Regions from separate parts of the Mesorhizobium sp. M1A.F.Ca.IN.020.04.1.1 genome, predicted to be linked through region 2. Evidence: predicted binding sites of a transcription regulator. Region 2 holds the regulator's gene; each other region holds the start of a gene.
The links. The regulator LexA, encoded in region 2, represses DNA repair genes until DNA is damaged. The targets are predictions, from matches to a motif close to TGTTCNNNNTGTGTTCNG.

Region 1: EOA49_RS24810 (PA0069 family radical SAM protein) is a predicted target of LexA. The motif match lies at 5,354-5,371, and genes of this name have one in related genera.
Region 3: EOA49_RS09780 (YifB family Mg chelatase-like AAA ATPase) is a predicted target of LexA. The motif match lies at 4,410-4,427, and genes of this name have one in related genera.
Region 4: EOA49_RS06770 (metallopeptidase family protein) is a predicted target of LexA. The motif match lies at 3,986-4,003, and genes of this name have one in related genera.

Annotation. Positions count from the first base shown of each region.
Region 1 covers NZ_RZSN01000156.1:3,509-10,644, reverse strand. The annotation lists gene EOA49_RS24845 (cell wall hydrolase) at 1-6, shown strand, start outside; gene EOA49_RS24840 (AtpZ/AtpI family protein) at 297-689, shown strand; gene EOA49_RS24835 (F0F1 ATP synthase subunit A) at 755-1,516, shown strand; gene EOA49_RS24830 (F0F1 ATP synthase subunit C) at 1,596-1,820, shown strand; gene EOA49_RS24825 (F0F1 ATP synthase subunit B) at 1,883-2,464, shown strand; gene EOA49_RS24820 (F0F1 ATP synthase subunit B) at 2,475-2,966, shown strand; gene EOA49_RS24815 (ribonuclease HII) at 3,171-3,869, opposite strand; gene EOA49_RS24810 (PA0069 family radical SAM protein) at 4,125-5,279, opposite strand; gene EOA49_RS24805 (glycosyltransferase) at 5,428-5,931, shown strand; gene EOA49_RS24800 (hypothetical protein) at 6,126-7,100, shown strand; gene moaB (molybdenum cofactor biosynthesis protein B) at 7,115-7,136, opposite strand, start outside.
Region 2 covers NZ_RZSN01000174.1:4,438-11,573, reverse strand. The annotation lists partial or broken gene EOA49_RS26040 (indole-3-glycerol phosphate synthase TrpC) at 1-64, shown strand, start outside; gene moaC (cyclic pyranopterin monophosphate synthase MoaC) at 67-546, shown strand; gene glp (gephyrin-like molybdotransferase Glp) at 548-1,753, shown strand; gene lexA (transcriptional repressor LexA) at 1,870-2,604, shown strand; gene EOA49_RS26020 (ComEC/Rec2 family competence protein) at 2,598-5,045, opposite strand; gene gltX (glutamate--tRNA ligase) at 5,148-6,572, shown strand; gene gltA (citrate synthase) at 6,754-7,136, shown strand, end outside.
Region 3 covers NZ_RZSN01000032.1:30,108-37,243, reverse strand. The annotation lists gene EOA49_RS09790 (hydantoinase/oxoprolinase family protein) at 1-333, shown strand, start outside; gene EOA49_RS09785 (malate synthase G) at 586-2,760, shown strand; gene EOA49_RS09780 (YifB family Mg chelatase-like AAA ATPase) at 2,784-4,313, opposite strand; gene gshB (glutathione synthase) at 4,460-5,401, opposite strand; gene EOA49_RS09770 (GtrA family protein) at 5,469-5,843, opposite strand; gene EOA49_RS09765 (glycosyltransferase) at 5,843-6,853, opposite strand; gene EOA49_RS09760 (EAL domain-containing protein) at 7,109-7,136, shown strand, end outside.
Region 4 covers NZ_RZSN01000019.1:15,808-22,943, reverse strand. The annotation lists gene EOA49_RS06785 (error-prone DNA polymerase) at 1-1,449, opposite strand, end outside; gene EOA49_RS06780 (DUF6504 family protein) at 1,446-2,921, opposite strand; gene EOA49_RS33360 (hypothetical protein) at 2,863-3,963, opposite strand; gene EOA49_RS06770 (metallopeptidase family protein) at 4,146-4,583, shown strand; gene EOA49_RS06765 (DUF1737 domain-containing protein) at 4,609-4,815, opposite strand; gene EOA49_RS06760 (CoA ester lyase) at 4,872-5,753, opposite strand; gene EOA49_RS06750 (response regulator transcription factor) at 6,392-7,090, shown strand; gene EOA49_RS06745 (HAMP domain-containing sensor histidine kinase) at 7,078-7,136, shown strand, end outside.

The DNA of each region.
Region 1 (7,136 bases), on a different contig from region 2:
AGCTGAGCCGTTTAGGCGGCTCGAACTGAGCCGCTTGATCGGCACCCCGCGGCAACGCTCTTTCTCGTTTGCTGCGCGCACCGATCAGCGCGGCTTGTCGCCCGGATTCGCGCCGAGTCCTCGCACAGGCGTGACGGGCACGATGTCGCACCCGGATAAGCCATTGATTTGAAAGCGGAAAATACATCGCTTTGAAGTTCGGCCCGTGGCTTGACGGGCGCGGACCCGCTAACTATGTTGCCGGCGACTTTAGAAGCGGACGGGCGGTGATCGTCTGCCCGGGCAGGGGGGTTGCGATGGCCGACAAAAACGGGCCAGACGGAACCGGAGAAACCGGCCGCGGCAGGCAGCCAGAAGCCACCATCCGCGACGACGAACTTGAGCGCCGCCGGCGCGAGCTTGAAGCATCGCTTGCATCAAGACGCACGGACCGGCTCGAGGGGAAAGACGAAGCGAAAGCTGCGACCGGTTACGGCCAGGCCCTGAAACTGTCCAGCGAGTTCATCGCCGGAGTGGTGGTTGGTGTCGGCCTGGGCTGGATCATCGACCGCTTGGCGGGAATCGCGCCCTGGGGTCTGATCGTCGGCCTGCTGCTGGGTTTTGGCGCCGGTATACTCAATGTCCTGCGTTCGTCGGGACTTGCACCGGAATTCGGCCAGGGCGGCAAGCCGCCCGAACCGAAGGACTGAAGTAAGGCGCCGCAAGGCGCGAAAGAAACTTAAGAAGCCGGTTGCGGCTTTGACGGGGATTTAAAGTGGCTGCTGCTGACCAGGTCGATCCGATCCACCAGTTCCAGATCCATCCGATCATCCCGCTTCATATCGGCGGCTACGACATTTCTTTCACCAACTCCGCTCTGTTCATGGTCGTGACGATCGCCGTCGCTTCCGCTTTCCTCTACATGAGCACCGCCAGCCGCGCCCTCATTCCTGGCCGCCTGCAGTCGGTCTCGGAAATGGCCTATGAGTTCGTCGGCAACATGCTGCGCGATGCGGCGGGCAAGCAGGGCATGCAGTTCTTCCCGCTGGTGTTCTCGCTGTTCATGTTCGTGCTGGTCGCCAACCTGATCGGCCTGTTCCCTTATTTCTTCACCGTCACCAGCCACATCATCGTCACCTTCACGCTGGCGATCCTGGTCATTGGCACCGTCATCGTCTACGGCTTCGCCAAGCACGGCCTCGGCTTCCTCAAGCTGTTCGTGCCGCATGGCGTGCCTGGCTATCTGATGCCGCTGGTGGTGGCGATCGAAGTCATTTCCTTTGTCTCGCGTCCGGTCAGCCTCTCCGTTCGTCTTTTCGCCAACATGCTGGCCGGCCACATCACGCTGAAAGTGTTTTCGGGCTTCGTCGTCAGCCTCAGCGCACTGGGTGCGGTCGGCATCGCCGGCTCGGTCCTGCCGCTCGCCATGGCGGTTGCCCTGACGGCGCTGGAACTGCTGGTCGCCTTCCTGCAGGCCTACGTCTTCGCGGTGCTGACCTGCATGTATTTGAACGACGCTCTGCACCCGAGCCACTGATCGATTTTCACCGGCGCCCCGGCGCCAGCATACCCAACGTACCAACCGCAACGATTACGAAAACCACAGGAGTTTTGAAATGGACGCAACTGCAGCAGCTGCTATCGGCGCTGGTATCGCCTGCATCGGCATGGGCGGCGCCGGCATCGGCCTCGGCAACATCTTCGGCAGCTATCTCTCGGGTGCGCTCCGCAACCCGTCGGCCGCTGACGGCCAGTTCGGCCGCCTGATCTTCGGCTTCGCCGTGACCGAAGCGCTGGGCATCTTCTCGCTCCTCATCGCGCTGCTGCTGGTCTTCAGGTAAGAACCACGCGCTGACGAAAGGGGCCGCATGGTGCGGCCCCGCCGTATGGACAGGGGAATGAGATGTTCGTGACATCTGCCTTTGCGCAAGAATCCGCGCCGGCCACGGCCGAGGGCGATACGCATGCGGGCACCGCCGTGCCTGCCGAGGAGCATGGCACGTTCCCGCCGTTCAATGCCGAGACCTTCCCGTCGCAGATCCTGTGGCTCGTCATCACCTTCGGGCTCTTCTATCTGTTCCTGAAGCGGGTTGTGATGCCGCGCATCGGCGGTATCATCGATGTCCGCAACGATCGCATCACCCAGGATCTCGACCACGCCGCCAGGCTGAAGGGCGAGGCGGACGCTGCCGTTGCCGCCTATGAGCAGGAATTGACGGAAGCCAAGGCCAACGCCAACAAGATCGGCCAGCAGGCGAGCGACGCCGCCAAGAGCGAAGCCGAAAGCACGCGCAAGAAGCTCGAGACGGAACTCGAGAAGAAGCTCGGCGAGGCCGAGGCGAGCATCGCCTCGATCAAGGCCAAGGCGATGAAGGAAGTCGGCACGATCGCCGAGGACACCACGTCGGCCATCGTCGAGGCGCTGGTCGGCGGCAAGACCGACAAGGCCGAGATTTCGGCCGCGGTCAAATCCGCGACCCGGTGAGGAGGCCATCATGGACGCCACATCACTTGCCACGCTCTGGGCCACCATTGCCCTGATCATCTTCCTCGGCGCCGTCATCTATCTGAAGGTGCCGGGCATGCTCGCAAAGTCGCTCGATTCCCGTGCGGCCAAGATTAGCAGCGAGCTCGAGGAAGCGCGCCGCCTGCGCGAAGAGGCCCAGCAGCTGCTCGGCCAATACCAGCAGAAGCGCAAGGAAGCCGAGAAGGAGGCCGCCGACATCGTCGCCGCCGCCAAGCGCGAGGCCGAGCTCCTTGCTTCCGAGGCGCATAAGAAGACCGAGGACTACGTCGCCCGGCGCACGGCGCTTGCCGAGCAGAAGATCAGCCAGGCCGAGCGCGAAGCGATCGGCGAGGTGCGTGCCAGCGCCGTCGACATCGCCGTCGAGGCCGCCCGTGCGCTGCTTGCCGCCAAGGTCGACGCCAAGGCCGGCGCCGATTTGTTCAAGTCGGCGCTGCAGGACGTGAAGGCCAAGCTGAACTGAGCGGCTCTGCCGTTGCTGACATGAAGCCGCCTGGGCAACCCGGCGGCTTTTTTGTTTTGGGCGCGAATAATCTTCCCCCTTGAGGGGGAGATGTCGCCGAAGGCGACAGAGGGGGCCGTTGCGCGTAGAGCTCAACCCCTTGTGCGACTGAGGGCGTTGGCGCTTCACGCGCGACGACTCTCAGCCTGCCTTCAAGAGGGGAGATTAATCTATTCCCTCGAAGCTCTCTTCCGCTTCCGCCACCTCGACGCCGCCAAACCGGAACGGTGCGAACGACGCCCTATGCAGTCGCGCCACCGGGCCATGCGCCTCGATCGCGGTCCGGTGGCGGACCGTCGCGTAGCCCATATGCATTTCGAACCCGTAATGCTCATGATGGCCGCCGCAGCCGCACATCATGCGGTCGCGCATCACCTTGGCGATGATCGAGGCGGCGGCGATAGATTGCGAGCGCTGGTCGCCCTTGATCAGCGCGCGTCCCTCGCAGGTGAGCCCTGGCGGCACGTCGCGGCCGTCCGCCAGCGCCAGTTTGGGCGGCAGCGACAGTCCGGCGGCGGCGCGACGCATGGCTTCCAGGCTGGCTTTCAGAATGTTGCTGTTGTCGATGCCTTCGGCGCTGATCGAGGCCATCGAGACGCTGAGCGCCGAGCCCAGGATTTTGAGGAACAGCGCCTCGCGCTGCAGATGGGTGAGGCGCTTGGAATCGTCGAGCCCTTCGGGAATGTTGGCCGGGTTGAGCACCACGGCCGCGGCCACCACCGGACCGGCAAGCGGCCCGCGGCCCGCCTCGTCCATCCCCGCTACCGGCCACAGCCCCTCGGCCATCGCTTTCGTTTCAATCGAGAAGTCGGGCTTCTCGACCATTTCGAAGAGAAGCGGAGAATCGGAACGCGCGCGAGCCATGGTGCGGCGAGGTTCGCATCGGCTCCGATTCTCCGCAAGTCCCTCCGGGTCGGATGGGGCGTCGGACCGGGAGGGCACCGTCTCACGGCCGGGGGACTGGGCCGGACGGGATTCTTGAGCAATTCCAGGAAGAGTGCGTAGCGGGCCTTCCGTACGAAGTTACATCAAAACAGAGGGTTAGCGGATCGCAATCCGGGCGCAAAACTCTGCCTCCCGAGTTGCCTTAGCCGCCGGCCTTCGCGGCCGGCATCATCTTCACAGCAGCATCAACTGCTCGCCGACGCCGGAGCCTGCGACGAATTGGTCGGTCCGAAGCTGCCGCCGCTCGGCATTGAGGCCGAGCCGCTTGGCGGCGATCTCGAAGCGCCGGCCGATCTGCCAGGCATAGGGTCCGGCGCCCTTCATGCGCTTGCCCCATTCCGAATCGTAGTCCTTGCCGTCGCGCATCGAGCGGATCAGCGACATCACATGCCGGTAGCGATCCGGATAATGGCGCAACAGCCAGTCCTTGAAGATCGGCGCCACCTCGAGCGGCAGACGCAGCACGACATAGCCTGCCTCCCTGGCGCCGGCGGCGCGCGCCGAATCGAGGATGCGCTCCATCTCCGGATCGGTGAGGCCGGGAATGATCGGCGCCACCATCACCGAGGCGGGGACGCCGGCATCCGAAAGCTGCCTTATCGCTTCCAGCCGCTTTGTCGGCGTCGAGGCGCGCGGCTCCATGGTTCTCGCCAGCATGCGGTCGAGCGTCGTCACCGACAGCGCCACCTTGGCGAGGCCGCGTTCGGCCATGCGCGACAGGATGTCGATATCGCGCGTCACCAGTGCCGACTTGGTGACGATGCCGACCGGATGGCCACGCGCCTCCAGCACCTCCAGGATCTCGCGCATGATCCGGTATTGCTTTTCGATCGGCTGGTAGGGATCGGTGTTGGTGCCGATGGCGATGGTGCGCGGCTGGTAGCCGGGCTTCGACAATTCCCTGTCCAGCATTCGCGCCGCATCGGGCTTGGCAAAGAGCTTGGATTCGAAATCGAGCCCCGGCGACAGGCCCATGAAGGAATGCGTTGGCCTGGCAAAGCAATAGACGCAGCCATGCTCGCAGCCGCGATAGGGATTGATCGAACGATCGAAGGAAATGTCCGGCGACTCGTTGCGCGTGATGATGGTGCGCGGCTTCTCGACCTGCACCTCCGTCTTGAACGGCGGCAGTTCCTCCAGCGAGTTCCAGCCATCGTCGAACACATGCCGGCTGACCGGCTCGAAGCGGCCGGACGGATTGATGCCCGCGGAGCGTCCGCGATTGCGGTCCGGCCGCACGCGCATGCCGCTCTGTTCTATCATTGCATTTGCCATCTCGGCTCTGCCTGCTCCGAAAGCGGCAATGTCGGCGCGCACGATCTGTTCCATTTTCGCCCTCTCCCAGGGACTGTCGGCAGGCTGTCGAATCGCTCTGTTCATGAAACTATTCCTATTTTGCCAATGAGAACAAAGCAAGAACTTTTTCGTTCAGAACGCGCAACTGGCGCAGCGCCGCGCTTTCCGCTATTCGGCTAAAATGCTCAGCGTCCTCATCGAAACCAGGAACGACGAAGAAGGCCTTGCCCGCACGCTGGCCTCGCTGATCGGCGGCGCGGTCGAGGGCGTGGTGCGCGACGTCATCGTCTGCGACACCGGCTCGACCGACCAGACGCATCGCGTCGCCGAGCATGCCGGCTGCCACCTTGTCGCCGGCGGCATCGCAACAGGCATCGGCCAGGCCAAGGGCGACTGGCTCCTGCTTCTGGAACCCGGCGCCCGGCTCGCCGAAGGCTGGATCGACGACGTCGTCGCTCACGCGGCGAGGCAGACGATGCCGGCGCGTTTTTCACGCGCCCGCGGCAATCGCACGCCGTTTCTGGTCCGGGTTTTTTCGGGCAACCGGGCTCTGGAGGAAGGGCTTGTCATCAGCAAGCGCCAGGCCACGGTGCTGGCGAAAAGCGCCCGCAGCGCCGAAGCCCTGGCGCGGGGCCTCGCCACCAGAAGGCTGAATGCCGAAATCTGGGTGGCGCCGCCGAAGTGAGCGCATGCCCTCCTTCTCTCCAGAAGGCGAAAAGAGAGAAAAAGGCCGCGAACTTTGCCGGCCCATTCTATTGTGCATTGCACAAAAACCTGCAGTGGATTAGCATCTGCTTGAAGCGGGACAATCGGGATTGGGTGACGATGAAGCGGCAGACGGCTGGCGCTTCGTCGGACGCCGTGCATACGAGGAACCCGATGAACCTTGGTACTCCAGACAATTCAGGCGCGGCCAGCCTGGAGGCGATCGCTCGTAATGGCAGCCTGTTCAGGCGCATCGCCGTGCGCATCCCGACCTATCTGAAAGATCTACGCGAAAATCCGGCCTGGCTGCCGATGTTCGTGCTGGCGCGCACCATGCCGGGGCGCCGCATGCACTGGCTAGGCGCCAGACGCGTTCGCCCGCTCGACAATGCGGGAGAGACGATGTTTGCCGGCGTCGATCGCGAGGCGGTGGTCGCGGCGCTTCGCTCCGATGGACTGTTTTCGGGGTTCACGCTGCCGTCGGCGATCCATGAGGAGATCGCCGTTTTTGCGCAACGCACGCCCTGTTTCGGCAATTTCGACCGCCGTCTCGAATTCATTCCGGGCGACCATGCCGAGGCGGAGAAGCGTTTCGGCCGCTCGCTGCTCAGCGGGCATTATTTCGAACGCATTCTCGATTGCCCGGCGGCGCTTGCCATCCAGCGGGATCCGCTGCTCCTCGAGGTCGCGCAGCACTATCTCGGCGGCCAGGCGAAACTGATCACGACGCGCGTGTGGTGGAGCTTTCCGACCGGCAAGGCCTCGGATGCCGACAAGAATCTCGCCTCGCTCGGCAAATACCATTTCGATCTCGACGATTGGCGGATGCTGAAATTCTTCTTCTATCTGGTGCCGGTCGACGCCGGCACCGGCCCGCATGTCTATGTCCGCGGCAGCCACAGGCGCCGCGCGCTCAAGCACCAGCTCACGCTTCTGGTCGGCCACCCCGCGGAAGACGTGCTGGACGTCTACGGTCCGGAAAGCGCTGCGACGCTGACGGGCGAGGCGGGCCTCGGCTTCGTCGAGGATCCGTTCGGCTTCCATATGGGAACGGTGCCGACGCATACGCCGCGGCTGATGATGGAAATCGGCTTCGGCGTCTCGCGGCCGTCGCGCCGCCGCTTCCACGGCGAGCCGGTCATCCGCTGAGCCGGACGGGGCCGCTACTCCGGCTTGCCGCGGCGC
Region 2 (7,136 bases):
GGCCGACGTGGCCGCCGCGACCGCCCTTCTGCTGACGGGCAAGGCGCCTGCCGAGGCCGTTTGAGGATGCCCGCGCTTACGCATCTCGGCGCCAAGGGCGAAGCTAACATGGTCGATGTCGGCGGCAAGGCCGAGACGACGCGCACGGCCATCGCCGAAGGGTATGTCACCATGCAGCCGGAAACGCTGGAGATGATCCTGGCCGGCGACGCCAAGAAAGGCGACGTGCTGGGCACGGCGCGCCTCGCCGGCATCATGGCGGCCAAGAAGACGCATGAGCTCATCCCGCTTTGCCATCCCCTCCTTCTCACCAAGGTGTCCGTCGAGATCGAGCCCGACCACGCGCTTCCCGGCCTGAGGGTCAGCGCGCTTGCCAGGGTTACCGGCAAGACCGGGGTGGAAATGGAGGCGCTGACCGCGGCGTCGGTCGCCTGCCTCACCATCTACGACATGGCCAAGGCAGCGGACCGCGGCATGGCGATTTCCGGCATCAGGCTGGTCGAGAAAACCGGCGGCAAGTCGGGCGACTACAAGGTAGGTCCTTAGCATGGCTTTGCTTCCAGTCGCTGACGCGCTCCAACGCCTGTTGGACGGCGCGACCGCGCTGCCAGGCGAAAGCGTGCCGCTGGCCGACGCGTCCGGCCGGGTGCTGGCCGACCCCGTGGTGGCTCTGCGCACCCAGCCGCCCTTCAATGCGTCGGCGATGGACGGCTACGCCGTACGGGCCGCCGACGTAGCCTCGGCGCCGGCCCGGCTCTCCGTGATCGGCATGGCCCCCGCCGGGCGTGGCTTCACCGGCTCTGTCGGCAAGGGCGAGGCCGTGCGCATCTTCACCGGCGCGCCGCTCCCCGAAGGCGCCGATACCATCGTTATCCAGGAGAATGTCCGCGATCTCGGCGGCGGCGGCATCGAAGTGACCGAGCCGACCGTGGAGGGACGAAACGTCCGTCGCCGCGGCCTCGACTTCTGCGAGGGCGACCTGCTCCTCGAAAAAGGCCGCCAGCTCGATCCGGCGGCGCTTTCGCTGGCGGCATCGGCCAACCATCCGAGTCTCAACGTGGTGCGGCAGCCGCTGCTCGCCATCATCGCCACCGGCGATGAATTGCTGCCGCCGGGCAGCGCGCTCGGCCCCGACCAGATCATCTCGTCGAATGCCTGTGGCGTCACAGCTACGGCCCAGTCGGTCGGCGCGCGCGCGCTCGACCTCGGCATCGCCGCCGACCGCAAGGACGCGATCGCGGCCCTGGTCAAGAAGGCGGTCAAGGCCGGCGCCGACGTCATCGTCACGCTTGGCGGCGCCTCCGTCGGCGACCACGACTTGATCCATGACGTGCTGACCGGCGAAGGCATGCAGCTCGACTTCTGGAAGATCGCCATGCGTCCCGGCAAGCCGCTGATGTTTGGCCGGCTCGGCGACATTCGCTGCATCGGCCTGCCCGGCAATCCGGTCGCAAGCCTGGTCTGCTCGCAGCTGTTCCTGAAGCCGCTTCTGGCGCGGCTGGGCGGCCGGTCCTGCCGTCAGGAAATCCGCACGGCTCGGTTAGGCGTCGCAATGCACGCCAACGATCTCAGGCAGGACTATGTGCGCGCCGTGGTCCGCGAAGATGCGGGGGCGTTGATCGCAACACCGTTCGGCATCCAGGATTCCTCGATGTTGAGGATGCTCGCCGATGCCAATGGCCTGATCGTGCGCCAACCCTTCGCACCGGCGGCTGAAGCCGGCGAGGAATGCAGCGTTCTGATGTTACGCTGAACAAAACGTCAACACATTCACTAAACTTTAAACGGTTGCGGAACACAACTGGAACAGATAGTGTTTGTTCTGGGTTTGTTTTTCTGATTCTGGTTTCAGAACCCACGGGGGCCGCCATGCTGACGCGCAAACAACATGAACTGCTGATGTTCATCCATGAACGGCTCAAGGAAAGCGGCATTCCGCCGTCTTTCGATGAGATGAAGGAAGCGCTCGACCTTGCCTCGAAATCGGGCATCCACCGCCTGATCACGGCGCTGGAGGAGCGCGGTTTCATTCGCCGGCTTCCGAACCGGGCGCGTGCCCTTGAAGTGCTGCGCCTACCTGACTCGATCGCGCCCGGCCTCAATGCGGCGAAGAAGTTCTCGCCGAGCGTCATCCAGGGCGGCCAAGGCAATCTCGGCCGCCAGATCAAACCCGCGGCGCCCGCCCGCACGCCGACGCCCAGCAATGACGACGACGCCGTTTCAGCCGTCTCCATCCCGGTGATGGGTCGCATTGCCGCCGGCGTGCCGATCGACGCCATCCAGCACCAGACGCATTCGATCACAGTGCCGCCGGACATGATCGCGGGCGGCGAGCACTACGCGCTCGAGGTCAAAGGCGACTCGATGATCGAGGCCGGCATCTTCGACGGCGACACGGTCATCATCCGCAACGCCAGCACTGCGAGCCCCGGGGAGATCGTCGTGGCGCTGGTCGATGACGAGGAGGCGACGCTGAAGCGCTTCCGCCGCAAGGGCGCCTCCATCGCGCTCGAGGCTGCCAATCCGGCCTATGAGACGCGCATCTTCGGTCCCGATCGCGTGAAGGTTCAGGGCAAGCTCGTCGGGCTCATCCGCCGCTACTGAGGGGGCTGCGGCTTGGCTTCCGGCTTCTCGGGCTTCTTGTAAGGCGCCAACCCCCTCGCCTCACGCGAGTAGCGCCGCTGTTCGTGCCAAGGGCGGTACGGTTTTTCGACGGCGTATTGAATGGTTGCTCGCGCCGTCGCCGATTGCGGATCGAAGAAGACGGCGGCACTGCCGTCGCGCGCGAGCTGCCGCTTGGTGACGACGAGGATACGCGGATCGTGGCAGGGATTGTAGGCCGTGGCGTCGTTGATGACGATGAGGTCTGCGAAGTCGCAGGCAGGCCGGGCAGCTTCGCGGTTCTCGGCGAGCGCGACGATCGCGCCTGATGGATGCCGGCCAATGCAGAGATCGCCCGTGCAGTAAAAGGGCGATCCAGGCGGCAGGTCGACCGGATCGGCCAAGTCCAGCGTGCCCTTGGCGAATGTCTCCGGCGGCACGATCGTTTCGGCCTTGAGCGCACGTTTCCAGTTATCGGTGGTGAACTCGTTGGAGCGGGCGCGATTGATGGCGAGTTCGCCGCCGCCGATCGGCATCGCCACCAGATGCGCGTCCTCCGAGATCAGCAGGTCCGGCGTGCGCACCTGCGGGATGATCATCACGGCCGCGGCAGCGAAAGGAATTGCGGCCAGCCTGAGCCAGGTAGTCGCCATCGTGGCGATGACGAGCGCGATCGTCGCCAGCAGCACCGAATGGATCGAGATCAGGCCCACGGCATCGACCGGCGACCACTCCGAAATCCACGCCGAGATCGCGATCATCGCCGCCAGGCCCTTGCCCATCAAATAGAGGAAGGGCCCGTCGAAGCCGAACGGCATCATGACCGCGCTGGCGACGGCGAGAAACATCACGATCGTGACGATCGGCATGATCGCGAGATTGGCCAGCAGGCTGAGCGGCGAGACGCGCTGGAAATGCCAGATGGCAAACAGCGCCGTGGCACTTCCGGCAATGATCGACGTCATTGCGGCGCCACCTGCTCCGACTGCCAGTTTGTGCGACATGAACCGCAGGAACGAACGCTTGTCCGGCGGCGCTCTCACCTTGCCGGCGCGGTAGTCGGACCAGCCGGCATAGGCGCCGACAAGGGCGGCGGTTGCCGCGAACGACATCTGAAAGCTCGGGCCAACCACTTCATGCGGCGACACCAGGATGACGGCGATGGCCGAGATCGCCAAGTTGCGCATCGTCAGCGCGGCGCGATCGAAAAGCACGGCGATCAGCATGACGGCCAGCATGATGAAGCTTCGCTCGGCGGCGACCACCACGCCGGAGATGACGAGATAGGCGGCGATCGACATAAGCGCGATTGTCGCGGCATATTTCTTCACCGGCCGGCGTGACGAAAAATCCGGGAACAGCGCAAAGGCGCCGCGCAGCAGAAGCATGACCGTGCCGGCGACCAGCGCCATGTGCAGGCCCGAAATCGAGATGATGTGATAGATGCCGGTCCGCCGCATCGCCTCGTTGATGTCCTCGGGAATGCCGGCGCGCACGCCGACGATCAGTGCGGCGGCAATCTCGCCTTCGGGTCCGCCGACGGTGCTTCTGATGTGGTCGGCAATATTTTCGCGCGCGTTCTCGATGGCCGAGGCGATGCTCGTCTGAGCGATCGGGTCGGTTGGCGGAATGACTTTCGGGTCGCCGAGGAAAAATCCGCTGCCGCCGATGCCGGAAAAATAGCTGTCGAAGGAAAAATCATAGCTTTCGGGACGGACCGGCCCGGTCGGCGGCAGAAGCCGCGCGTAACCCATCACCAGCGATCCGGCCTTCATGCCGGCCGGGATCCTGCGTGCCGAAAGCCTGACGCGATCCGGCGCGTAGCGCAGCTTTGGATGCGCGGTCGAGACGAGATCGATGGTCAGCCTGACGCGGCCATTGGCCATTTCCTCGGCGATGACGACGCGGCCTGTCAGCCGCGTCTGGATTTCGGAGCCGAGCATCGGTGTAGCGGCGCGCCAGGTCTCGACCTTCGCGGCGACGAATCCCAGCGCGCAAAACAACGCCGCCATAAAGACCAGGTGTGTCTTCAGCCAGGGACGCGAAACCGCCGCGCATAGAGCCATCAGCGCCACCGCCGCCAGCGGTCTGTAAAGATCCGGCTCGGCGCTCAAGGAATAATAGAGTATCACGCCGGCGGCCAGGAACACCGGCACCAGGAGGAAGCCGATGCCGCGGTCGAGCTCGGTGGAGGCTGCCTCGGCCACACCCCGGCGAATCGCGGAAAACGAGGCACGGCGGAACCGCCTGCGGATCAAGTCGATGGCTGCCGGCGGAGGCGGCTTCACGACGGCGTCGCCGTCCGAAATCTCGGTGGCCGGACGCGGCACGGGAACCCAAACCGGTACTGCCTCAGCAGGCACGGTGTCGGCAAACAGCAGGCGCTCGCTCACGCCAGCCGTCGTCTTCTCGCCATCCTCCGCACCCCGGCCACGTCCAGCCATCGGGTCTGCCCCTTGCGCCCCAGACCTCCTATGCTACATGAACGCCCACCGCGCGAAAGTCCGCGCAATCATGCCCGCTTCAGAGCTTCTTCCGAGAGTTCCATGTCCGACAAGGTCGTCACCCGCTTTGCCCCCTCGCCCACCGGCTATCTGCACATCGGCGGGGCGCGCACGGCGCTGTTCAACTGGCTCTACGCCAGGCACACGGGCGGCACGATGCTGCTGCGCATCGAGGACACCGACCGCGAGCGCTCCACCGAAGCGGCGACAGCCGCTATCCTGGACGGGCTGACCTGGCTCGGCCTCTCATGGGACGGCGAGGCCGTGTCGCAGTTCGAGCGAGCGCCGCGCCACCGTGAGGTGGCAGAGGAGCTCGTACGGCTGGGCAAGGCCTATTACAGCTATGAGACGCCTGCCGAGCTGGAGGCGATGCGCGAGGCGGCGCGGGCCAAGGGGCTGCCGCCGCGCTACAATGGCCAGTGGCGCGACCGCGACCCCTCCGAGGCGCCTCCCGGCGTCAAGGGCGCCATCCGCATCAAGGCGCCGACCGAAGGAGAGACCGTCGTGCACGACCGCGTGCAGGGCGAGGTGCGATTCCCGAACAAGGACCTCGACGACTTCATCATCCTGCGCTCGGACGGCAACCCGACCTACATGCATGCCGTCGTCGTCGACGATCACGATATGGGCGTCACCCACATCATCCGCGGCGACGATCACCTGACCAACGCCGCGCGCCAGACCGTAATCTACAACGCCATGGGCTGGACCGTGCCGTCGATGTCGCACATCCCGCTGATCCATGGTGCCGACGGCGCCAAGCTGTCGAAGCGCCACGGCGCGCTCGGCGTCGAGGCTTATCGCGCCATGGGCTATCTGCCGGAGGCCCTGCTCAACTATCTGGCCAGGCTCGGCTGGAGCCACGGCGACGACGAGGTGATGTCGATCAAGGATATGATCTCCTGGTTCGACATCGCCGACGTCAACAAGGGCGCCGCCCGGTTCGACTTCGCCAAGCTCGAGGCGCTGAACGGCGTCCATATGCGCAAGATGGACGACAAGGCGCTATTTGATATTCTCGTAGCCACCCTGCCCTATCTCGAGGGTGGCCCGGCGCTTGCGGCCAAGCTCGACGACAGGCGCCAGGCACAGCTGCTTGCTGCCATGCCGGGCCTCAAGGAGCGGGCAAAGACGTTGGTCGAGCTCGTCGATGGAGCCGGCTTCCTGTTCGCCGAGCGGCCCTTGCAGCTCGACGAAAGGGCTGCGGGGTTGCTTGGCAGCGACGCCCGCGCCATTTTGCGCGGTACCCATGCCGCGCTCGCCGCGATCTCCAGCGAATGGAGCGCCGCAACCGCGGAAGCCGCTATTCGCGACTTTGCGCAGGCCGGCGGCCATAAGCTCGGCGCCGTGGCCCAACCGCTGAGAGCCGCGCTCACCGGCCGCAGCACCTCGCCCGGCGTGTTCGATGTACTCGCCGTGCTCGGCCGTGAGGAGAGCCTGGCGCGGGTTGCGGATCAAATCGATTAGGAGCGAACTGGCCCAAGAAGATTGGCATTGAAAGGTGTGTTTCGCAGTGCAACATTAGGCCTTGGCCCAATCTGGCACGCACCTCCTAAAATGCGGTGGCAAGTTCGCGCATTCCGGTGATTTCGACGTGTCGTTTGCAGGAATTGCCTTGCCGGCATGAGAAAACATAAAGGAGTTTGCAATGAGCGAAGCTGCGACAAAACTGGAATCGGGCGGCAAGGCGCGCGAGTCGACCGCAAGGCTCGAGCTCGCCGGCAAGACGCATGAATTCAAGGTGCGAAGCGGCTCGACCGGGCCCGACGTCATCGACATCGGCGCGCTGTACAGCACCACCGGGGCCTTCACCTACGATCCCGGTTTCACCTCGACGGCAAGCTGCGAGTCGGCGATCACCTTCATCGACGGCGACGCCGGCATCCTACTGCATCGCGGGTACCCGATCGACCAGCTCGCCGAGCACGGCGACTTCCTCGAGGTCTGTTATCTCCTGCTCTACGGCGAATTGCCGACCAAGGCGCAGAAGGACGACTTCGACTATCGCGTGACGCGCCACACCATGGTGCA
Region 3 (7,136 bases), on a different contig from region 2:
CCGGAGGACACCGACGTCGCCAACGCGCTCGGCGCGGTCGTCGGCCAGGTGCGGGTCTCAGCCGAAGCCCGCGTCAGCCAGCCCAGGGAAGGGCTTTTCCGGCTCGCCTCGGGGCAGACGGTGCGCGACTTCACCGAGGAGGAGAAGGCGATCGCCGCGGCGGAAGCCGACGTGCGGGCGATCGTCGCCGAACGCGCGAAGAATGCCGGCACCGACAGCGCCGAAATCGATGTGTCCACCGAGTTCAAGGTCTCGACGGTCGAGAACCAGCGCATGTTCATCGAGGCGCATGTGGTGGCGGTGGCCTCAGGGCGCCCAAGGATTGCGATGTGAGCGCGCCTTCCCCCTTCTCCCCTTGTGGGAGAAGGTGTCGCCGGAGGCGACGGATGAGGGGTGCTCCAGGGAACACCAGCGCCGCACTCCGCTGGAACACCCCTCATCCGTCTCGGCGCTTGCGCGCCGATCCACCTTCTCCCACAAGGGGAGAAGGGAAACCGCGCCGCACCTTCACCCTAAGCCGAATTGACCCTTGAACCCCAAACATGTCAAAGCCCCGGCAAAGCCTACCCATCTGGAGACGTGCTGATGACCGACCGCATCGAGATCGCCGGGTTGCAGATTGCCCGGGAGCTCCATGACTTCGTCGCCGAGGAGGCAGCAGTCGGCACCGGCATCGATCCGGAAAAGTTCTGGGAGGGCTTTTCCGCCATCGTCCACGACCTCGCGCCGAAGAACCGCGCGCTGCTCGCCAAGCGCGACGCCATGCAGGAGAGGCTGGACGACTGGTACCGCGCCAACGGCGCGCCGGTCGACATGGAGCTGTACAGAACTTTCCTCGAGGAGATCGGCTATCTGGTGCCGGAAGGCCCGGCCTTCAGCGTCTCGACCGAAAATGTCGATCCGGAGATCGCGGTCGTCGCCGGGCCGCAGCTGGTCGTGCCGGTGATGAACGCGCGCTATGCGCTCAATGCCGCCAATGCGCGCTGGGGCTCGCTTTATGACGCGCTCTACGGCACCGACGCCATTCCCGAGACCGCAGGTGCCGAAAGAGCCAAGGCGTTCAATCCCACGCGCGGCGCCAAGGTGATCGCCTGGGTCAGGGACTTCCTCGACCAGTCCGTGCCGCTCACCACCGGCAAATGGGCCGGCATCAACGGGCTCTCGGTGGCGAACGGCGCGCTGAAGGTCGGCGAAGGCGCCGGCGCCACCACGCTTGCCGACCCGAAGCAGTTCGTCGGCTACCGCGGCGACGCCGCCACGCCGGAAGCCGTGCTTCTGGTAAAGAACGGCCTGCATATCGAGATCGTCGTCGACCATGCCAGTCAGATCGGCAAGACCGATGCGGCCGGCATTGCCGACGTCGTCCTCGAGGCCGCCCTGACCACCATTCAGGATTGCGAGGATTCGGTCGCCGCGGTCGATGCCGAGGACAAGGTCGTCGTCTATCGCAACTGGCTCGGGCTGATGAAGGGCGATCTGGCGGAAGAGATCACCAAGGCCGGCAAGAGCTTTGTCCGCAAGCTAAATCCGGACCGCCGCTACACGGCGCCGAATGGCGGCCAGCTGCTGCTGCCCGGACGCTCGCTGATGCTGGTGAGGAATGTCGGCCACCTGATGACCAATCCGGCGATCCTCGACCGCGACGGCAACGAGGTGCCGGAAGGCATCATGGACGCGGCGCTCACCGCGCTGATTGCGCTGCACGATGTCGGCGACAACGGCCGCCGCGCCAACTCCCGTGCCGGCTCGATGTATGTGGTGAAGCCCAAGATGCACGGGCCGGAGGAAGTCGGCTTCGCCGTGGAAATCTTCGATCGCGTCGAGGCCCTGCTCGGCATGGCCAAGAACACCATCAAGATGGGCATCATGGACGAGGAGCGGCGGACCACCGTCAACCTCAAGGAAGCGATCCGCGCCGCAAGGGAGCGCGTCGTGTTCATCAACACCGGCTTCCTCGACCGCACCGGCGACGAGATCCACACCTCGATGGAAGCCGGCCCGATGATCCGCAAGGGCGACATGAAGCAGGCGGCCTGGATTTCCGCCTATGAGGCGTGGAACGTCGATACGGGCCTGGAATGCGGCCTCGCCGGCCACGCCCAGATCGGCAAGGGCATGTGGGCGATGCCGGATTTGATGGCGGCGATGCTGGAACAGAAGATCGCGCACCCCAAGGCCGGCGCCAACACCGCCTGGGTGCCGTCGCCGACCGCGGCGACGCTGCACGCCACGCACTATCATAAAGTGGATGTGCACGCCGTGCAGGCGGCGCTGAGGAGCCGGCCGAAGGCCAGGCTCGACGACATCCTGTCGGTGCCCGTGGCGGTGCGGCCGAACTGGACGCCGGACGAGATCCAGCGCGAGCTCGACAACAACGCGCAAGGCATTCTCGGCTATGTCGTGCGCTGGATCGATCAGGGCGTCGGCTGCTCGAAAGTGCCCGATATCAACGATGTCGGCCTGATGGAGGACCGCGCCACGCTGCGCATTTCCTCGCAGCACATCGCCAACTGGCTGCGCCACAAGGTGTGCTCGGAGATCCAGGTCCGGGATTCGCTGCAGCGCATGGCGGCGATCGTCGATCGCCAGAATGTCGGCGACCCGTTCTACCGGCCGATGGCGCCGGATTTCGACAAGTCGATCGCCTTCCAGGCCGCCTGCGACCTGGTGTTCAAGGGGACAGTCCAGCCCAACGGCTACACCGAGCCGGTGCTGCATGCGCGCAGGCTGGAGCTGAAGGCGAAGGACCGGGCGGGGTAGCGCCGCGAAGCTCGCCAGGGACCTTACGCCGCCTGCGCCATGCGCTCCGCGCTCATGCGGTAGGAGATCGCCTCGGCGAGATGGATGCGGCCGACGGTTTCGCTGGCGTCGAGATCGGCGAGCGTCCGCGCGACCTTCAGCACGCGGTGATAGGCTCGCGCCGAGAAGGCGAGCTTTTCGCTGGCGTCCTTGAGCAGCGTCAGCCCGGCGGCGTCGGGCCTGGCGATCGCCTCGATGACCGAAGGCGGGCAGTGCGCGTTGGTGGTGGCCGCCGCACCCAGCCTTTCCAGCCGCTCGCGCTGCATGGCCCGGGCGCGCGCCACGCGCTGCGCCACAGCGGCACTGGCCTCGGCCTTGTCCGGCCGGATCAGGTCGCTTGCCGAGACCGCCGGCACTTCGATCCTGAGATCGATGCGGTCGAGCAGCGGGCCGGAAATGCGCGCGTGGTATTCGGTGCGGCAGCGCTCGCCGCGCAGGCAGCGATAGCCGGGCTCGCCCGACATGCCGCAGCGGCACGGGTTCATCGCCGCCACCAGCTGGATGCGCGCCGGATAGGTGACGCGGTGGTTGGCGCGCGCGATCACGCAGTCGCCGGTCTCCAGCGGCTGGCGCAGCGCGTCCAACGTCTGCGGCGCGAATTCCGGGAACTCGTCGAGGAACAGCACGCCGTGATGCGCAAGCGACACTTCGCCCGGCCGCACGCGCAAGCCGCCGCCCACCATCGCCGCCATCGACGCCGAATGATGTGGCGCGCGGAACGGCCGTCGGTCTGTCAGCTTGCCTTCGCCGAGCTCGCCCGCCACCGACGCGATCATCGAGACCTCGAGCAGCTCCTTCGGCGCCAGCGGCGGCAAGATCGAGGGCAGCCTTTGCGCCAGCATCGACTTGCCCGAGCCCGGCGGTCCGACCATCAGGAGATTGTGGCCGCCCGCCGCCGCCACTTCCAGCGCCCGCTTGGCGCTTTCCTGGCCCTTGATGTCGGCAAGGTCCGGCAGATCGCGCGCGGCGACCTGGATGCCGGCCTCGGGACGCGACAGCACCTGGGTGCCGCGAAAATGGTTGGCGATGGCGATCAGGCTGCGCGGCGCCAGGATATCGAAATCCTTGCCGGCCCAGGCTGCCTCCGGCCCGCAGGCGAACGGACAGATCAGCCCTTTGCCTTCGGCGTTGGCGCCGATCGCCGCCGGCAGCGCGCCGGCGACAGCGGCGATGGTGCCGTCGAGCGACAATTCGCCGAGCACGACATAGCCGGCCAGCATATCGCCCGGAATGGCGCCGAGCGCGGCCATCAATCCGAGCGCGATCGGCAGATCGTAGTGGCTGCCTTCCTTGGGCAGGTCCGCCGGCGCGAGATTCACCGTCACCTTCTTCGACGGCATCGACAGGCCGGAGGCATGAAGCGCGGCCTGCACGCGTTCCCGGCTCTCTGCCACCGCCTTGTCCGGCAAACCGACGATCTGCATGCCGACCTTGCCCGGCGCGATCATCACCTGGACATCGACCGGCACGGCCTCGATGCCCTGGAAAGCCACCGTGCGAACCCGCGCTACCATCTTGTCTCAAGCCCCCGGATACCGGCTCGCTCGCCGGTCCTGCGATCAGGCGGCGAGCGGGATCAGGTTAGACAACCACAGATTTGCGGCTTAAGCAAGAACATTACGGGAACATACGGTCCCGCCCACCGGGCAGCTGAGGGGCGCTACTTCCGCTTCCCTTCGACGCAGTCCCAGAACAGGGCAGCAATGTCCGCGCCGCCGAAGCGCCGCACCTCGCGCACGCCGGTCGGCGAGGTGACGTTGATCTCGGTCATGTAGTCGCCGATGACATCGATGCCGACGAGGATGAAGCCGCGTTCCCTGAGCGCCGGCCCGATGCGGGCACAGATCTCGCGTTCGCGCTCCGTCAGCTCGGTCTTCTCGGCGCGGCCGCCGACATGCATGTTGGAGCGCGAATCGTGCTCGGCCGGCACGCGGTTGATGGCGCCCACCGGCTCGCCGTCGATCAGGATGATGCGCTTGTCGCCCTTGCGCACGTCCTTGAGGTAGCGCTGCACGATATAGGGCTCGCGGAACAGCTGGCCGAACATTTCGAGCAGCGAGGCGAGGTTGCGGTCGGCCTCGTGCAGATGGAAGATGCCCGCCCCGCCATTGCCGTAGAGCGGCTTGACGATGATGTCGCCGAACTCCTTGCGAAAGGCGGCCACCTCCTGCGGATCCTTGGTGATCAGCGTCTCCGGCATCAGGTCCGGGAATTCGGTGACGAAGATCTTTTCCGGGCTGTTGCGCACCCAGGCCGGGTCGTTGACCACCAGCGTCTTCGGATGGATGCGTTCCAGAATGTGGGTGGTGGTGATGTAGTTCATGTCGAAGGGCGGGTCCTGCCTGAGCAGCACCACGTCCATCTCCGACAGATCGGTGCGCACCGGCTCGCCTAGCGAATAATGGCTGCCCTTCTCGTCGCGCACCTGCATCTCCTCGGCGCGCGCGAACACCTTGCCGCCCCGCATCGACAGCCGGTCTGGCGTGTAGTGGAAAAGCTTGTGGCCGCGCCGCTGCGCTTCCAGCGACAGCGCGAACGTGGTGTCGCCGGCGATCGACACCGTCGAGACATGGTCCATCTGGACGGCGATTTTCAACGGCATCTCGGGTCTCCGGCAATCTCTGCCGCCGATATAGGGAAATCGGCGGCTTCTGCCAATCGGCCAGAGATTATCGGTCGAAGACCAGCCGGGAATAGCCGACGAAGGACAGCGCCATCGCGACCAGCGAGGCGACCGTCAGCGCCGCCAGCGGCGGCAGGGAGGGCAGCGCGAACAGAAGGGCACAATAGGCGAGATAATTGACGATGCTGGTGGCGACGCCAACCCCGCCGTAACGCGCGCCCTCCTGCGCGATGCCTCGGCTCGACGGCGCAAAGGTCAAATGCCGGTTGATCTGCCAGGTGACGGTGAGCGCGAAGCCGATCGACAGCACGCGTGCCGCCAGCGGTCCGAGCGGCGTGACGGAAAGCAGCAGCCAGAGCGCGGCCGCATCGGCGACGAAGCCGATGCCGCCGGCAAGCACGAAGCGGGCAAGCCGGACCATCAGGCGGCTCGCGAGGGCTTGCCCGGCTCCCTCGTCGGGGAGGCCTCGCCGTTGAAGCCGGCGCGTCGCTCGATGCGGCCGGCAGGGATGGAAAGATAGAAGATGCGCTTCTGTTCGGCCCGGCCGCGCGACACCGAATCGAGGATCAGCCCGGTGACCATCGCCAGCATGGACAAGAGGAGCAGGCCAACGGACAGCACCCAGGTCGGCATGCGCGGAACAAGTCCTGTCTCGGCGAACTCGATCAGCACCGGGATCATCAGCCCGATGCTGGCCGCCAGGAAGAACAGGGCAAACGTGCCGAAGAAACGCAGCGGCTGCGTCTCCTTCACCAACATGGCGAACATCCACAGGATCCTGGCGCCGTCTCTGAACGTCGACAGCTTCGACGATGAGCCTTCCGGGCGGCGGCCGTAGTCGAGCGCCATCTCGTTCACCGGCAGCTTGAGCTGCGAGGCATGGACCGACATCTCGGTCTCGATCTCGAAGCCGCCGGAAACCGCCGGGAAGCTCTTGACGAAGCGCCGCGAAAAGACCCGGTAGCCGGAAAAGATATCGGTGAAATCGGCGCCGAACAGGCCCTTGTAGAGCCGGTTGAAGATGCGGTTGCCGAAGGCGTGGCCGGAGCGGCCGGCGTCGTCGGTGACGCCCCGCCGGGTGCCCACCACCATGTCCGAGCGCTCGGTCAAGAGTGTGTTGATCAGCTGCGGCGCATCTTCCGGCGCGTAGGTACCGTCGCCGTCCGCCATCACATAGATGTCGGCGTCGATGTCGGCGAACATGCGGCGCACGACATTGCCCTTGCCCTGACGCGGTTCGCGCACGACGACCGCGCCGGCCGCGCGGGCCCTGAGCGCGGTCAGGTCCTTCGAATTGTTGTCGTAGACATAGATCGTCGCGGAGGACAGCGTCTCGCGGAAGCGCCGCACGACCTCACCGATCGTCAGCTCCTCATTGTAGCAGGGCAGGAGCACGGCGATCGCCGGCTCGTTGCGGACCTCGTGCGGCATGCCTATCTCCGGTGCCCGGGCCCAGCCGACCAGCCGCGCCAATGCCGGTCCCAAATGCCGGCGTCTCCGGGCCGCTTTACTATTTATTGAAGCTGTTAATGCCCGGTTTAAGCCTCCATCGCCAAAGACCCTGGACCGCCAGGCATGGCGCCAAGGCCCATTTTCGCGATCTTCAGAAAATCGATTTTCCGATACCTTTCCTAAACGCTTTGCTGCCAGTCTGGTTACAAATTCCCCCGTCAGAACAGGGACATGATGCAAACGACGTTTGGCACCGGGCAGC
Region 4 (7,136 bases), on a different contig from region 2:
GAAGCCGATGATCTCGTTGGCGCGTTCCAGCACCTGCCGCGACAGCGGATCGGCGCGGTCGAGGCCGCCGGCATTGGCTTCCCTTTCGCCGAGCTCCGAGGTCGACCAGCCCCAGATGGTGCTCGACAGGGCGCTCCGGACGTCTTCGGACAAGCCCATGGCCTTCGCCACCTCGCGCAGGGCGGAGCGGCCGCGATAGCTGATGACGGCGGCGGCCAGCGCCGTGCGCTTGGCGCTGTATTTCTCGTAAATATAAGCGATGACCTCGTCGCGCCGTTCATGCTCGAAGTCGACGTCGATGTCGGGAGGCTCGTTACGTTTCTCGGAGATGAAGCGCTCGAAGAGGGCATCGATCCGGTCAGGGCCGATCTCGGTGATGCCGATGCAGAAGCAAATGACCGAATTGGCGGCCGAGCCGCGCCCCTGGCAAAGGATGCCCTTGCTGCGGGCGAATTTCACGATGTCATAGACGGTCAGGAAATAGCGCGCATAGTTCAGCCGCTCGATCAAAGCGAGCTCGCTGCCGATGCGCCGCAGCACTTCTTCCGGGATTCCGGCCGGATAGCGCACGGCCGCTCCTTCCCGCGCCAGGCGTTCGAGCTCGGCCTGCGGTCCGAGCCCGGATTCCGTCGGCTCGTCCGGATAATTGTATTCGAGGTCGCTGAGCGAGAAGGTGAGCTCGTCGGCGAAGCGCAGCGTCTCCGCCAGCGCTTCAGGGTGTCGGCGGAAAAGCCGCGCCATCTCCAGCGGCGTCTTCAGATGACGCTCGGCATTTGCCGTCAGCTCCAGCCCGACCTCGGAAACCGGCGTGTTGAGGCGGATCGCGGTCAGCACGTCCTGCAGCGGGCGGCGGTCGGCGGCATGATAGAGCACGTCGTTGGTCGCCATCAGCGGGATGTGCAGATGTTGGGCCATCGCCGCCGCCTGCTCGATACGGAAGCGGTCGTTGCCGCCGTAATCAGGCGCCACGGCAAGCCGAAGCGCGGCGCCGAAACGATCCTTAAGCCGGCTAATGAGCGTCAGATTGTCTTCCGCGCCTCCCGACAGGTTGGGCAGGATCGCCAGCGACATCAGATCGCCCCATTCGAGAAGGTCGTTGAGTTCGAGCAGCGTCGCGCCCTTCTCGTTCTCGTCGCGCAGATTGGCCTGCGTCAGCATGCGGCAGAGATGTCCCCAGCCCTTGCGGTCGCGGGGGTAAGCCAGAATGTCCGGCGTGCCGTCGCAAAAAACCAGGCGGCAACCGGGATGATAGGGCAGCTTCTCGACCCTGGCCTGCTGCCAGGCCCGCACGACGCCGGCGACCGTGTTGCGGTCGGCAAGGCCGATCGAGGAAAAGCCGTGGAATTTCGCCGTGACCACCAGCTCCTCGGGCTTGGAGGCGCCGCGCAGGAAGGAAAAGTTCGACTGGATGCCGAACTCGGCATAGGGGATGGCGGTCAGCGCGTTCATGCGAAGACGCCGTGCATGAACCAGCGCGGCGCGGCATGCGAGGCGCTGCTGTAGAGGCCCTGGCGGTAGAGCCAGTAGCGGCGCCCTTCGCTGTCCTCGATGCGGTAATAGTCGCGCGTCGGCGCCTCTTCCTCACCGGGCAGCTGCCGCCACCATTCGGCGGCGATGCGCTCCGGCCCTTCGGCGCGGGCGACGCGATAAAGCGCGCGCCGCCAGCGGAAATTCATCGGCGGGCCCTCGGGGATCTCGGTCGCCGGCACCTCGATCGGCTCGGGCGAGCGGAACAGCCGTACCGGCCGCTCCGGCGGGAAGATGGTCATCGGCGGTGCTGTCCGGTCGGGCTTCGGCGGCCTGCGCCTTTGCGGCGCCTCCGCGAAAGGAACCGTGGTAACGGCGCGCTCCGGCAGGTGGCTATCGACGACGACCGGCTTCAGCACGGCGGCTTCGCCGAGACGGGCACGCACGCGGTCGGCGAATAAAGCGATGTCGGCGTCATCGTCGCTTGTCTCGCCGGCAAGGTCGCCCTGCAGCATGTCGAAGGCGGCGACCGAAAGCACCGACAGCCGCACGAGGTCGAAGCCGAAGCCGGCATCGATGGTCTGTTCCAGCGCGGTCAGCCGTTCGTGAAACAGCTTTCGGATCAGCTGCGGCTCGCGCATGGGCCGCGAGGTGCCGACCGCGATGCGGCTGACGGCGCCGTCGACGCGGAAGAGGAGAAGGGCGAGCGCCCGCGCGCCTTCGCCGCGGCGCTCGAGGTCGGCCTTCAAGGCAACGGCAAGCCGGCTCACCAGCCGCTCGATGTCGTCGGTGAGCACGATCGGCTCGGCAAGATGGCGCTCGACCGAGAGCGGCGCCACGGGAAGGCGCGGCGACACCGCCTCGTCGAGCCGGCCGAGCGCCTGGTCGAGGCGCAGAAGCAAGGTGGCGCCGAAGCGGCGGGCGAGCGGCGCGCGGGGTGCGGCCATCACCGCCCCCGCCGTGCGCAGGCCGACGCTTTCCAGGCTGGCGCGGGTTTCCGGCGCGATGCGCAGCGCCGAAAGCGGCAGGGGCGAAAGCAGCGCCGCCTCCTCGCCGCCGGCAACGATGCGGTCGCCGTGGAAGCGCGCCGCCGCCCAGGCGGCGCCCGGCGTCGAGGCGAGGCCGGCGCGAACATCGAAACCCTGCTGGAAGAAACGGGTGAGGATCTCGTCCTGCATGGCCCGCTCGCCACCAAACAGGTGCGTGCAGCCGGTGACGTCGAGAAACAGCCCGTCCTCGCCGTCGATCGCCACCAGCGGCGTGTAGCGGTCGCACCAGTCGGCGAGGCCTTCGAGCAGGCGGCGGTCGGCCTCCGGGTCGGCCTCCACCACATCGATCGACGGATGCATGGCGCGCGCGTCGGCAATGCCCATGCCGCGCTTCAGCTTCAGCGCCTCAGCCCGCTCGTCGAGGGCTGCGATGCGCTGGGCGTTGCTGTCGCGATGGCTGATCACAAGCGGTGGGCAAGATGGGGGCAGGTGATGCGAGGGCCGGGAACGCCAGGACCGCCCCAGACGCTGGCGCAGGATCCGCTCCGCGCAAAGATAGGGGAACCACAGCGACAGAATTCGCTGCCCGCTCTTCCTCGGGCCTTCTTTCGGCAAAAGCGTGCTCATCGGGGTTCCACTCCAGTGTGAATTGTCCGGGCAGGGCCGTGCGGCTCTTGCCGATATCGACGGTGAAGGCGGGGCGGCCGATCGAGCCGGCCAGCGCGCCGGCGAGCGTTTCGCGGCTCGCCGCGGGCGCTGCCGAAACAATGAGGCGCACGGGCGCCGCGGTGGGCTCGGCCTGGCCGGCCTGACGCAGCAAAAACACCGGCCGGCCGGCGCTCTGGGCGCGGGCGTGCAGCCGCCGCGTCGCGGTAAGGTCGAGAAGCCGCGGGCTGCCGCGGATCTCGAGGAGGACGGCGGCGAAGGCCGTCATGCGGGCGGCCTCCTCGGCGATCCACAGCGCGTCGACCAGTTTCGGCGCTTCGGAAAACAGCAATTGTTCGGGCTCGATGCCGAAGAAGGCGTGGAGGCCCCTGGCATAGGGAAAGCCGGCCTCGCGGAAAATCTCCGCCGTTCCGATCCAGAGGACCGGCAGGCCCTGCTTCTGTTTGAGGATCAGGCTGGCGAGCGACAGCGCAAAGCCGGCCACGGCGCCGGCATCGCGGGTCTCCAACCCATGGATTTCACTGAGCGCCGCCTTGGGCACGCCGCCGCCGAGGGCAGTGTCGAGGCGTTCTATGCCGGTATGCAGGAAGGCATCCGGCGAGGCCACAGCGAGGCCGCGCCGGACGATGGTGATTTCGGGGGTGACATCCGATCCCGCGGCATCGCCAGCTATTTGTTTTTTTGCAAGTCCGGACGGAAAACCGCTTCGCACTGTTCCTGGAATCGCTTTTGGCGCGCCGGAAGCCGGCGCTTCCAGGCGCTCGGGCAGCGTTCCCTCGATCTTCGCGATCTGGCGGCGCAGGGCAAAAACAGTTTCCCGCGCCACGACGCTTATCGCCATGACGTTCACTTCCGGCAGTAGTTGTTCCTGTTATGTTCTTATAGATTCCAGAGGGGCCTGGAAGAGTCAAGCGGAGTCGCAAGGAATTTATTCCTTCTGCTTTTCAGCTTCCAAGATCCAGCCGCCGGCCCATTTGCCTCGACAGGCGCGAAAGCCTATATGCCGAGGTCAAAGGAAACCTCATGGCCCGCATCTACAAGACCCGCATCTGGCATGACCAACTCTCGCCATCGATGGATGAGATGGAACTTCTGGCGCTGGAGGCCTACGCCCATCTGCCGGAGGAGTTCCGCAAGCTCACCGGCGAGATCATCATCCAGATCGCCGATTTTCCGACCGACGAGATCATGGACGACCTGTCGCTGGAGACGCCCTTCGATCTGCTTGGCCTGTTCGAGGGGCGCGGCATCGCCGAGCGCTGGAACCCGCAAACCGGCGAGGGGCCGAACCGCATCACGCTCTACCGCCGCGCCATCCTCGACTATTGGGCCGAGAACGAGGAGACGCTGGGCGACATCGTCACCCACGTGCTGATCCACGAAATCGGCCACCATTTCGGCCTGTCGGACGACGACATGGAGCGGATCGAGGAAGCGGCCGAGCAGGCAGCGGCGGGGTGACGAATGAGAGGGCTGCCGTCCTTTCCTACCAATCGCTGAGCTTGGTGTCCGAGGTGTATTCCTGGCCCTCGATATCCTTCACCACGGCCTGGCCGCAGCGCATCGACTTGGTCGTCTTGTCATAGGCATAGGTCGGCGAGCCGAACAGGTGCCAGCCTTTGTTCAGGGCCGCCGTCACCTTATGGCAGAAAGTGGAATCGTCCGGACCGGACAGAAAGCGGTAGAGTTTCATTTTCGACCCTGTCGTGACCAATGCTTGTCTATCTTTCCTGGAATCGCTCGAGCGCATCATGCGCCGATGATTGCGGCCTTCGCCAGAAGTTTCTCGGCATCCGCCAGATGCAGCCGCTCGACCATGCGGCCGTCCAGCGCAATGACGCTTTTGCCGGCATTTTCGGGCCGTGAGAACGCCTCCCTGATCGCCCGCGCCCTGGCCAGCGCCTCCGGCGCGGGCGCAAAGGCGCGGTTCGCGGGCTCGATCTGGGCGGGGTGGATCAGCGATTTGCCGTCAAAACCCATGGCGGCCGCCTCGGCGCATTCCCGCGCGAGGGCGTCGAGGTCGCGAAAATCGTTGGCGACGCCGTCGATCACGTCGAGGCCGCCGGCGCGGGCGGCGAGCACAAGCTGCAGCAGCCAGGGCGTGAGATAGCGCCGGTCGGGCGTTGCCGAAATGCCAGTTGCCTTCACCAGATCGTTCGTTCCGGCGACGAAACAAGCGAGGCGGGAAGAGGGATCGCGGCCAAGCTCGGCGATGGCGCCGACGTTGAGCAGCGCCTTGGGCGTCTCGATCATCGCCCAGAGTTTCACGGTATCTGGGGCGAAATTGTCGTCGAGCAGGTCGCCGGCCTCGAGGATGTCGCGCGGCGTGCCGATCTTGGGCAAAAGAATGCCGTCGGGCTCTGCCTTGGCGACGGTCAACAGGTCGTCGATGCCCCATTCACTGCCGAGCGGATTGATGCGCACCACCATCTCGCAGCGGCGCGCCGGCCGCGCGGCGAGGATGCCGGTAAGCTTGTCGCGGGCGGAAACCTTGTCGGCCAGCGCCACGCCATCCTCGAGGTCGATGATGACGGTATCGCAGGCGAGCGAGGCGATCTTGGCCAGCGCCTTGTCGTTTGAGGCGGGCACGTAGAGCACGGAGCGGCGCGGGCGGTAGGTGTCAGAGGTCATGGCCGATCTATGCCGGCTTGCAGCGGGCGAGGCAAGGCGCGGCACCATAGAACTCATTTGCGTTCTGGCTAATTGTCGAAGCCGGCGCCGCCCCTCATTGCCCTGCCGGGCATTTCTCCCCGTATAGTGACGGGGAGAAAGGGCCTGGCCGCGATGTCGGCTCCTGCAATGCTGGCGATTGGCGAAGCCGGCGATGGCAGCGCCCCTCTCCCCGTCACTATACGGGGAGAGGATGCCGGCAGGCAGGTGAGAGGCGGCGCCAGCCTGAAACGACTTTGCTCCTGCACGAAATCTGCAAATCCTTGCGGAAAACCTCCTCCAATCCGCCGCGCGCTTTCCGCAGCCGCCGGCGAAACAGGCGGCATGCGAACACATCACAGATCCCGCTGGTCCCTGCCCCGGCGCCTCCGCAACGAAGGCTGGTGGTTGGTCGAGCCGCAGAGGCCGCGCATAACGGCGGTCATGCTTCCTTTCATCCCAAGATCACGGCTGCGACATGCCATGCGAGCGGCGGCGCTCGGGACGGTTCGGTCTTGACGCCAGCTTTCACGACTGGCGGCCTTTGCGCGCTCTCGACAAGCACGGCCCGCTTGCTAATCCTGTCATGACAAAACCGTATTCAGCGAGCTGCCGATTCCATGCCGCACAACATCCTCGTCGCCGACGACGATCCGCATATCCGCGAGATCATCTGCTTCGCGCTGGAAAAGGCCGGCATGAAGACGGCCGCCGTCGCCGACGGCGCCGCCGCGCTGCAAGCGGTCGAACGCCGCGCGCCCGACCTCATCGTGCTCGACATCGGCATGCCGGAGATGGACGGGCTGGAGGTCTGCCGCAGGCTGCGGCAGCGCTCCGACGTGCCGGTGCTGTTCCTGTCGGCCCGCGATGAAGAAATCGACCGTATCCTCGGCCTTGAAATGGGCGGCGACGACTATGTGACGAAACCGTTCAGCCCACGCGAGCTGGTTGCCCGCGTCAACGTCATCCTGCGGCGGGCGCGCCCGGCGGTGGTGGAGGAAGACGCCGACGACCGTCAGTTCGCGCATGGCAAGCTCGTGCTGGTTCCGGCAAGTCATGCTGCGAGCTTTGAAGGCAAGCCGCTCACCCTAACAGCGATCGAGTTCGCGATTCTGAAAGGTTTTCTTGGCCGCCCGCAGCATGTGCTTGGCCGCGATGCGGTGATGGCCAATGCCTACCAATCCAACATCCATGTCTCGGAACGCACGGTCGACAGCCATATCCGCAACATCCGCGCCAAGTTGGCGGCGGTCGGCTGTTCGGATGCGATCGCGACCGTGCATGGCGTCGGCTTCCGGCTCGGCCGATGCGGTGGCTGAGCAAGGAGAAATGGCGGCCCAGGCTCGCCACCGTGGTCGTCGCCAT